Regions from separate parts of the Paenibacillus sp. 22594 genome, predicted to be linked through region 1. Evidence: predicted binding sites of a transcription regulator. Region 1 holds the regulator's gene; the other holds the start of a gene.
What was found. The regulator LexA, encoded in region 1, represses DNA repair genes until DNA is damaged. The targets are predictions, from matches to a motif close to CGAACATATGTTCG.

Region 1 (5,347 bases):
CGTATCATCAAGGTCAAAGAGTACGGCGGAAATCGGCATTATAGTTCTCCCTCTCCCTATGCTGGACGTATCTTTCTATTCTTTCACATATTCCACATGATTCTGCTTGGCGAACTGCTCCAAACGCTCACCCATTGCATTAATGTCATAACGGTTGAGCAGCTTGGAGAATACCCACTGTGTGCGTTTACCTTTGTACTTAATGGAAACTGCGCCACGGGTGACAATAATTTTTTCAATATCCCCTGCCGGAAGCTGGCGTTCACGATTGTATTTAATGGTGGCAAGTCTGGCACGTTCAACCTTTAAATATGGACGACGGAAAAAAAGCAGTGCCGCGAGCAGGAAATACAATACAACTCCCAGCCAGTTGGCAAGAATACCGCTGCCCTTAGCTTCATCTATAGAGCCAACTACCCAGAACATGATGCCAAGCATCAATAATACTACGGGAAAAACAATATTGCGGCCTTTAAAAATATCGCTGCTCTTTGCAGCTGCAGAAGTGGTTGATGCATAGATGGAATCTTTCCCTTGCTTCTTGCGTTGCTTGTTGATTTGCTGTGTGTTGCGTTGAACCATTCTTTCCCAAGAACGGGCCATGTCAGTTCCCCCTAGTCATCCTATAATATCTATGAAAAGGAACAGAGCATCATTAACTCCTGCCTTGTTGCCTTGTTCATGCGCTTATTTGTCCACAATTTCAATAGTATTAAGCTGAGCACGGAAGTTACTGCGGATATTGCCCAGGTAGATCTCGCGAAGCTTGGCTCTTTCCTTAAGCTCCTCTTCATTCAGGCCGTCACTCTTCTGTTTGCGCGCTAATTCATTGATGCGGGCGACCAATTCGTCAATGTTCAATATGTTCCCCTCCCCTATAAATTCATTCTAACTTTGCCATGAGAAAAAGAGCTTGTCAAGGTCTGCTCCCTGAAAGCTCCTGGTATCCATCTATAGGCACTCCATCAGTATTAATATACAGGTAAACTTAGCACATCGCCGGCTTTGATGTTGCTGTTCTCAAGACCGCTCGTCCGTTTGATTCCTTCTATATATACAGCCGTTTTCATATGAGCCGGTTTATTCTTAAGTGCTATGCTCCAAAGTGTATCCCCGCGTTCAACAACAACCCTCTTCTCCTGTTTGGATGACAACACCGATCCCGCAAAAACATTGCCTACCACAGTAAATCCGGAAATCACTAATAGAAAAATCAAGGCCAGCTTTACAATTGTATCCTGACGGAGCAATCTGCGGCATGCTGCCGCTAATGAGAAAAGAAGATTCTTCATATCTAGTCTATCATTGTATGCAGAACGGGCTCTCGCTGTATGGTCCTCATGAACCTCGTCGTAAATACTGCGGTATGTGCTGTATTTTAACATATTAACCGGCCTCCAAACACTTGTTCTTACTTTCGAATTAATATAACACGAACATGTGTTTTGTTCAATACCTTTTTCGAACAATTGTTCCCTTATTCTCCGAACCCCTTTTCTGTTTATATCAAATCCGTTTTACCATTCTCCAGCTGCCATTCCCAATCGTTTTAGAACTTATGTTTGTACGAACGGAAGTTCTATGTTATAATTTTCCCAAACATAGTATATGGGGTTGATTCCGATGTCAAAGATTTCGAGTCGTCAACTGGCGATCCTGGAATTTATTCGTAACGAAGTCCGCAGCAAGGGTTATCCGCCTTCTGTCCGGGAAATCGGTGAAGCTGTAGGACTGGCTTCCAGCTCCACGGTACACGGTCACCTGGACCGGTTGGAGAAGAAAGGGCTTATCCGTCGTGATCCAACGAAACCGCGTGCAATAGAACTGCTGGGACAAGAGGATTCCGAGAATGTTCATCAATTTGTTCAGACGGTAACACGCATTCCAGTCGTTGGAAAGGTTACCGCCGGGGTGCCGATTACAGCAACAGAGAATATTGAGGATTACTTTCCACTGCCTACCCATTATGTAGGTGATAACAAAGTGTTCATGCTTTCTGTTCTTGGTGACAGTATGGTCGACGCTGGCATTATGAATGGTGACTATGTAATCGTCCGCCAGCAGCAGACAGCAGATAATGGCGATATCGTCGTTGCCATGACTGAAGAAGATGAAGCAACAGTTAAGACCTTCTACAAAGAACGTGATCATATCCGTCTGCAGCCGGAGAATCCCGCTTATGAGCCTCTACGTTTGAATCGAGTTACGATTCTGGGCAGAGTTATCGGCCTATTCCGTGATATTCATTAGTAAGTCCCCGTCTCATTTAAAACAGTTCCGCTTAATAGCGGAACTGTTTTTTCCTTTTCCCTCCAATCTACCAATTATTTTCTTCACACTATTTAGTACTCTTTGTTGCCCTATCTTGTCCCCTGTGCCTGATTAACCGAAAAGGAACATTTGTTCGCTTGTGATTTTCTATCTAATTTTCCAGAACTCTCTCTACACTCCACTCATATTCTGATCATAAAAGGAGTGTTGATCAAAATGCCCAATTATCGAATCATTACCGATCTGTCACAGCGGATGCTGTATCTGCTGGACAATGACACTGTAATTAGAGGTTTTCCTGTCGGCATAGGCAAGATGCTGTCCGTCTCTCCAGTTGGAGAATATACCATTATCAACAAACAGAAAAACCCCGGTGGCCCTTTCGGCGTTTTTTGGATGGGCCTGTCCAAGCCCCATTACGGGATTCACGGAACCAATGACCCTTCCTCCATCGGCAAAAAGGTATCCCATGGCTGTATTCGTATGTACAATGAAGATGTGTTAGCCCTCGCAGCAACTGTTCCCATCGGAACCCGTGTAACCATTCGAGAATAACAGCACAAAGGACACCTTGTGAGACATTTATCAACGTCTCACAAGGTGTCCTTCATGTTCAAACATTTATTTCGCATACAAACAGGAAAAGTGAAGTAATATGTCGAAACCTGTATATTGGTAAATTAAATCTTGAAAGGAAGTGTCTGGTTTGAATCAATCCAAAATAAGAACCCATGTCGACTTCAAGGTCGATGCATTAGGTAAGCTCTCCAATCTTTTACTGAACAATAATCATGGGGAACGCAGAGTCAATATCCTTACAGCCTTCGGCAGCATTCAAGGCAATGTAGCTTCGAACACCAGCAGTAATGAGGATGTATTTAACCTCAAATCATTGATGGACGATGTCATCGTTGATGAATACATTTCCTACTTGGGTGCTGAGCATCCTGAAAAGACATTCAATTACAATTTTGTAGTCTTGGATAATGTGATTGTACGGCCTTTCGCCAGCTTTGGAACTGAAATTGAATATAAACAGCTAATTGTCTACTCCGAGCAAATAACGTCCTTCAACTTCATGTAAAACCTGTTTATGACTACATATTGAAGCAATAGGCGACTAATGTGTCTCCCGGTGAATCTCAGGCTTATACCATTCACGACCCGGGAGCACATTGCTCTTATTGCTCAGTCTGCTCATATCCAAGCTCATCCAGAATGCCTTCAGCCAGTACAAGCTGCACCACTTCCGGCTCCTTCAGCTTCCTGGCGTAGACTACTGCACTTTTGGTAACTTTCTCGATCAATCTTCGGCCCTGTTCCTTGGTGATCGACACTTCTACCCCAGAGCGCCCTACCACTTCAGATAAGCAAAAAAAGACAATGCGCATACTATAATTTTCCCTGCTTAAAAAGTAGAACAAGTAAGGAACATTCTTCAGCAGACGATCCACCCAATTCGTAATCTCACGGATCTGATAAATCTCCCTGCGATCCTGCTCATACCCGTTAAATATGAGCGTTACCTTCCCGCGCATTTTCTTTTTCTCATACTTCTTGAATTCCCGTAAATAATTCTCCAGTCTTCCCTTCTCCACATCTTCCCTAGAAATATTCAGCACTGTAATATCTTCTAAAATCTCATTCAGACCAGAAGTAATTTCCACTCCGCTAGTTTCCTGCTGCTTCTGTAATCCAATACGCTGCCGTAAATCTTCTTTCATCTTTATCACCTTTCACTTATGTAAGATATTCGGATTCACACCTATGAAAAGGCATCCCGGGGGATGCCTTGGATTACAAGACTTCTTTTAAAGTTTCTGCTCCAACCATTAAACCTTACAGCACACTTCTAAGCAATCGGATAGCCGCAGCGTTTAAGCGTAATGCTTCCCGTATGGAAGCCCTCGCAGCCAGCAGCTCACGTCTGGCACGGCTCGGGTTTGGCACCCGGCGCAAGTTTTCATTGATTTCTTCCAGTCTTTCCAGCAAAATAGCTCTTTGTGTCCGCAGCAAACTGATGGCTCTGCGGATTCTCGCACGTTCGCGTTCTGTCATCATTACACCTCTTTTACGTTTTATAGTATAAGAGATGCAATAACAGCCGTATTGGTATGTGTTATCCGGCAACAATAACAGCTTATTAAAACAAAAGAGCCGCTTTTCAGCAGCTCACAGACTCAGGTTAAGCTTCCTTGACCTTAATAGAGATCACATTCGCCGGATTAATGTGTTTGCCGCCCGCCATAATCCATTCTGTAAGTCCGCTAGATTTCAGATGTGCCCGTGCTTCCTCCGCCGTCTTGAATGTGGATTCCAGTTCTTCAATTTGTCCATTCACATATTGAAGCTCATAGTGAACTGCACTCACAATGAACCACCTCCTATTCTATTAATTCGACATCAGGAGTGGTTTACCTTTAACGTAAGAACTTGTCCGTTACTCTTGCTTCTTAGGCACACGGACTCTGAATTCAAACCCTTCCCGGCTGTAACACATTCCTGCTACAAGTACATCTTCAGGCGTCCATCTCTGCACAGGTCCGGCATAATCTGCTATGACGTGCGGTTTGCCATCAATCAATTGAACAACGTATACCTTCACTTGTGCGAGAGCTGCCGCGAACAAGTCGGCATCGCTCGTCAGAACCTTATATGTTGATTTCAAAACAGCTCCTCCTTATCTCCTGTTTCCCACTGCTCATAAATTACACATTTTTAAGCAATTATGTACGAATCCCAAGCAGCAAAACCGTTAAGACAAGTATTACAATACAATACTAATAGTCACCTACATAATACCACGATTATCTTCCCAATAATCAGAGCTGAACCACAAAAAATATGCATGTGGGTCATATTTCATTCTATTGGTAGTATACAGCCGCATGGAACAATATGTAAACGGTTAAGCAGGCTAATTTTATCAAAAACCATTCCCCTTCTTTTTTGGCATTCGTTCAAAATGATGTGTTACCGCTGATATGCGTGTCATTTTCATGACTTAGCTTGCCTTTCTGTCCATGATTTGATAAGACTAAGGTAGTTTGTTCCCAGATTGGAAATGAGGAGGATG
Region 2 (5,347 bases), 150 kb from region 1:
TCCGTTCATCACCATACAAAAAACCGGTAATACACCGATTGCCATACTGCACATGCTGCACATGCACACTGCCCGCCTTATCCGGCGATTACATTTCATATGAGTTGTACGCGAACCGCTTCATAAGAGTCTGCTTTTTGGGAAGGAAAAAGGATATCTTATTTATGCCGATTCATGTTATATTTTATTATTTATAAAAAGACATTGTCAAGAGAGTCGATAACTGCATTAAAGTCAAGACAATCAGTCAGGGAAGTAAATATCCTCTTCTTCGCCCTCAAAATCCTCTTCCTGACGCAAAATATTCAGCACCTGGCGTACCATATCCCCGGAAAATCCCCTCCGCATGAGAAATGCTCCGGTCTTCCTCCGCTTGTCATTCACATCTCCGCGGATCAAATTCCATTTTTTTCGTCCCGTCTGCAGAGCGCTTTCCAGCTCCTGTTCGGGAGTAATATTCTCCAATGCCTCGGAAATCAGCGACTTATCGATGCCTTTCTCACGCAGTTCCTGGCGGATCCAGAGCTTGCCTTTGCGTTGATTCGTCATACGCTGCTCCGCCCATTGCTTGGCGTATAAGGGATCATCAAGCAGACGCTCCTGCTGCAGACGCAGCAGGACTTCAGCAATAATAGTCTCCCCTATTTCCTTCTCCCGTAAACGGCGGGCCATTTCCTGGGACGTTCGCGGTTTGCGCTCCAAATAGCGCAAACCCTCCACATAAGCCCGCTGCCGCTCATCAGCTACAACGATTTCCTCCAGATCGGCCTTCAGGAAGGAATTTCCCGTAATCATCCGGTATTTAATCATGACATCTTCATGAACGGCCAGCTGATATGCGCCAAAATGTATAATATAACGGTGGTCTGACTTCTTCTGACGCTCCACACGTGTAATTTCGAGTAGCTCATCCTCAGGAAAATCAGCTAAGATTTGCTCGTCCTGCTCTTCAGGTTCAGGATTTAATTGGATAACCATGGCTGCCCTATCACCTCATTGCTGATGTAAGTCTTATTCATTTGCGAAAAAGCGCCCTGCTATGATTATTCACAGGGCGCCTGAACTCTTACCTAGTATTCAATTACAAATGATTGAATATCAAGTTATTCGATTTCAAGCAGGAGTTTTTCTTCTTCCTCTTGCTCGGCAGCTACCTCAGTTTCACTTGGCGCAGCCACAAGCGTTGACAAATTGCTCGCTTCACGAATCTTATTCTCAATTAGCAAGGCAATATCCTGATGCTCCTTAAGGAACTGCTTGGAATTCTCACGGCCTTGTCCAAGACGTTCACCTTCATAGGAATACCAAGCACCGCTCTTGTTCACGATATCCATCTCTGTTCCGATATCTACAAGGCTACCTTCACGGGAAATGCCTTCACCGTACATAATATCCACATCCGCCTGTTTGAATGGAGGAGCCACCTTGTTCTTCACGACTTTAATCTTGGTACGGTTACCCACAACATCATTGCCCATTTTGATGCTCTCTACGCGGCGCACATCCAGGCGTACGGAAGAGTAGAATTTCAGTGCCCGGCCGCCAGGTGTCGTTTCCGGGTTACCAAACATCACGCCGATCTTCTCACGAAGCTGGTTGATGAAGATAGCAATGGTATTGGATTTGTTGATTGCCCCCGACAGTTTCCGCAAAGCCTGGGACATCAGACGTGCTTGCAAGCCTACATGGGAATCCCCCATGTCGCCTTCAATTTCCGCTTTTGGAACCAGTGCTGCCACCGAGTCTACTACGATGATATCAACTGCGCCACTGCGCACAAGTGCTTCAGCGATTTCAAGGGCTTGCTCACCAGTATCAGGCTGGGATAACAGCAGTTCATCGATATTTACACCAAGCGCTTTGGCGTATTTAGGATCAAGCGCATGCTCGGCATCGATAAATGCAGCTTGTCCGCCTGCCTTCTGCACTTCTGCAATAGCGTGCAGGGCAACAGTTGTCTTACCGGAAGACTCCGGTCCATATACTTCAATAATACGTCCCTTAGGAAGTCCGCCTATACCTAATGCAATATCAAGTGCCAAAGATCCGCTAGGTACGACTTCCACTTTCATGTGAGTGGATTCTCCCAATTTCATGATCGAACCTTTACCGAATTGTTTTTCTATTTGACGAAGCGCCATATCAAGCGCCGCACGACGATCTGACAATCAGACCACTTCCTTCACTGTTTATAGTATTATAATAACGTGTTTTGGAGGTCTTGCCAAGCTTTTTTTCGAACATACATTCGTTTTTTTTGTCCCAAGGAGGTTTACTCCCTTTTATTGTAAGCCTCCTTCCGGATCTGGCGCTGGGCCAGATTATTCATTCACCGGATGTCGGACAGTACCTTCTTACAGGGACAGGCTGCAGTTCATTACATAAGAATAAAACAAAAAACCGCAGCAAGGATATCTCAGTGCCACGGTTCTTCCGTATGAACAAATTATATACCGGACAGGAAGGTTATTGCAAGGCTGACCCTTCAAGCGGTGTAGCTACCTTACGCTCCTCCAGCCTGCGCCAGAGACGGTATAAAAGCGCCTTGACGGTTCGCAGACGGATATTTTCGCGAGTGCCTTTAAGATTAAGTTCATAGACTTCCGTAGGCCGGCCGCGTTCAGCCAGTCCGATAAATACTAACCCTACCGGCTTGCGCTCGGAATATCCCGGACCTGCTACACCGGTAACCGACAATCCAAAGTCACTGTCGGCGGTCATTCTCACCTGATCCGCAAGCACCTCAGCCACCTCCCGGCTGACAGCTCCCGGGGCTTCAGGACCTTCCAGCAGGGCTGCAGGCACGTTCAGCAGCTTCTTCTTCATATCATTGGAATAGCATACGATCCCTCCGAGGAACATAGAAGCGCTGCCCGGAATATTAGTAATGCTCTCCATTAGAAGGCCGCCTGTACAGCTCTCCGCTGCACTCAAAGTCAGGCCGGCATCTGCCATCCAATCCACAATCAGCTGCTCGAGCGGCACATCAATATTGGCATACATGTGCTCCGGCAGAATCTCCTGAATGGTCTTTTCAAGTCCCTCCAGCTTCTTCATAGCTTCCCGTTCCGAAGGGGCTTTGGTGGAGATGCGCACCGTTACTTCACCCTCCTTGGCATATGGAGCAATGGTCGGATCGCTCTGGCCCCGGATTAGATCAATCAGTTTATCCTCAAGGAGCGATTCCCCGATACCGGCAAACTTCAGCATTTTGGAGTATATCGGCATTTCATCCGTCAGGACATGCTGCTGCAGCCAAGGCTTGGCCTGGTCTGTGAACATAGGCTTCATCTCGCGCGGAGGTCCTGGAAGCACAATGTAAAACTTTCCACCATCAGAAAAAGCAAGCCCGACAGCCAGCCCCGTTTCATTCGGGAGTGGCGTTGTTCCATCGATAATCAGTGCCTGTTTCTGGTTGTTTTCGGTCATAACGATTTTACGTTCATCGAAAAATCGCTGAACATGGTCCATGGCAAGCTGGTCTATATGCAGACTGCGGCCTACGGATGCTGCTAACGCGTCTTTGGTAAGATCATCTTCGGTCGGACCAATCCCGCCGGTGAACAGAATAACATCCGCACGACTGCGGGCAATTTCGATGGCTTGCTGCAAACGGCTGCTGTTGTCTCCAACAACGGTCTGAAAATAAACATCAATTCCGAGTGCCGCCAGCTCTATTGAAAGAAACTGCGCATTGCTGTTTACAATCTGTCCGAGCAAAAGTTCTGTGCCGACGGCAATAATTTCCGCTTTCATCGCTGGCTTTCTCCTCCTGGATGTAAAATATTGAATGACTCTGAGCTGTTCAATTAAGCGTTGTGGAGCTGCAGTAAATCTTTGTTCTTCACGAAATAGTCAATACCTGAATAGATGGTAACAAGTGCAGCCGCCCAGATCGCAATATCATCTACAGGAATGCTGACAAATTGAAACGGAAAATTGTTAAGCAGCAGAAGTGAAATGGCGACAATCTGAATCACAGTTTTAATCTTGCCCCATTTGCTGGCAGCAACCACTTTACCTTCGAGCAGTGCTACCTGACGCAGTCCCGTTACAGCGAACTCACGGCTGATAATGACGATAGCAATCCAAGAGTCACATCTGCCCAGTTCTACCAGAGAAATCAGTACAGCCGAGACCAGCAGCTTGTCCGCAAGAGGATCGAGCAGCTTGCCCAGATTGGTGACCATGTTGTATTTCCGGGCAATGTAGCCGTCTATGCCATCCGTACTGGCTGCAAGCAGAAAAATCACTGCCGCGATCAGATGATTAATGGAGAGCTGGAACGAGCCCCAATGAATCGGTTCCGGATAAAAGCTGAAATTCACCAGCAAAAAAAACATCATAATCGGGATGAGGCAAATACGGGCAAGCGTAATGCGGTTAGGCAAATTCACAGAAGTTCCTCCCTTGATCCATACGAATCCGATAATCCACTATTTTCTTAAAAACTGCTTAGGCAAGTATATTATAGCCCTATGTAGGTGTCAAAAAAAACACAAAGCACCCCGCAGGCGAGATAAGCGCAAGCAGTGCGGGGTACGAAATCTTACTTTAAGTTGTTGAACTGCAGATCCAGCGGTAAATCTGCTTTGCGCAGAAGCTGGATAATCTGCTGCAGATCATCACGGCTTTTGCCGGTTACGCGGATTTGGTCCCCTTGAATCTGGCTTTTCACCTTCAATTTGGAATCACGGATCAGAATGTTGATTTTTTTGGCGTTCTCCTGATCAATTCCCTGTTTGAGTCCCAGACGCTGCCGTACAGTTCCCAGCGAGGCGGGCTCAATTTTGCCGAAATCCAGATTCTTGAGTGTAATTCCGCGTTTGACCATCTTCGACTGTAAAATATCAATGACGGCATTCAGCTTGTATTCATCCTCTGAAGCGATGATAAGCGCATCCTTTTCCAGCTTTAGACTGCTTTTGCTGTTTTTGAAGTCAAAGCGGTTATCAATCTCCTTCTCCGTCTGATGAACGGCATTGGTCAACTCCTGCATATCCATCTTGGATACGATATCAAATGAACTTTCCGAACTCATAAATCCACTTCCTTTGTTTACAAATATTCTTTTCCTATTATATGAGAAAGGAACTCTTAAGTCTAATTATGGGAAGCCTGAAAGGACCCGACATACAAAACAGCCCCACGTAGTGGAGCCATTCTTGTATAAACAGAAAATACTCCCCCGCATCTAAGGGTTCGGGAGACGATGCTTGCGGGCTACTGTCTGCTGCGTGAGGGAGCCCGGAACATATCCAGAATCCCCAGCAGAACATGTGCCAGCCCAAAGCCCAGAATTCCATAACCCCAGGCACTCGGTGTCAGATAGTATCCGAGGAGACTG

Region 2: a site for LexA is predicted at 2,238-2,251, ahead of recA (recombinase RecA). Genes of this name have one in related genera too.

The regions. Positions count from the first base shown of each region.
Region 1 is NZ_JBQENA010000001.1:454,430-459,776, forward strand. It holds gene ACTJKB_RS01905 (HAD family hydrolase) at 1-39, opposite strand, end outside; gene ACTJKB_RS01910 (hypothetical protein) at 76-603, opposite strand; gene ACTJKB_RS01915 (DUF896 domain-containing protein) at 688-861, opposite strand; gene ACTJKB_RS01920 (LysM peptidoglycan-binding domain-containing protein) at 972-1,385, opposite strand; gene lexA (transcriptional repressor LexA) at 1,624-2,250, shown strand; gene ACTJKB_RS01930 (L,D-transpeptidase) at 2,488-2,826, shown strand; gene ACTJKB_RS01935 (hypothetical protein) at 2,978-3,355, shown strand; gene ACTJKB_RS01940 (hypothetical protein) at 3,453-3,995, opposite strand; gene ACTJKB_RS01945 (hypothetical protein) at 4,111-4,329, opposite strand; gene ACTJKB_RS01950 (hypothetical protein) at 4,457-4,642, opposite strand; gene ACTJKB_RS01955 (hypothetical protein) at 4,712-4,939, opposite strand.
Region 2 is NZ_JBQENA010000001.1:609,374-614,720, forward strand. It holds gene ACTJKB_RS02580 (regulatory protein RecX) at 244-978, opposite strand; gene recA (recombinase RecA) at 1,104-2,168, opposite strand; gene ACTJKB_RS02590 (competence/damage-inducible protein A) at 2,467-3,756, opposite strand; gene pgsA (CDP-diacylglycerol--glycerol-3-phosphate 3-phosphatidyltransferase) at 3,810-4,397, opposite strand; gene ACTJKB_RS02600 (YajQ family cyclic di-GMP-binding protein) at 4,550-5,041, opposite strand; gene ACTJKB_RS02605 (hypothetical protein) at 5,224-5,347, opposite strand, start outside.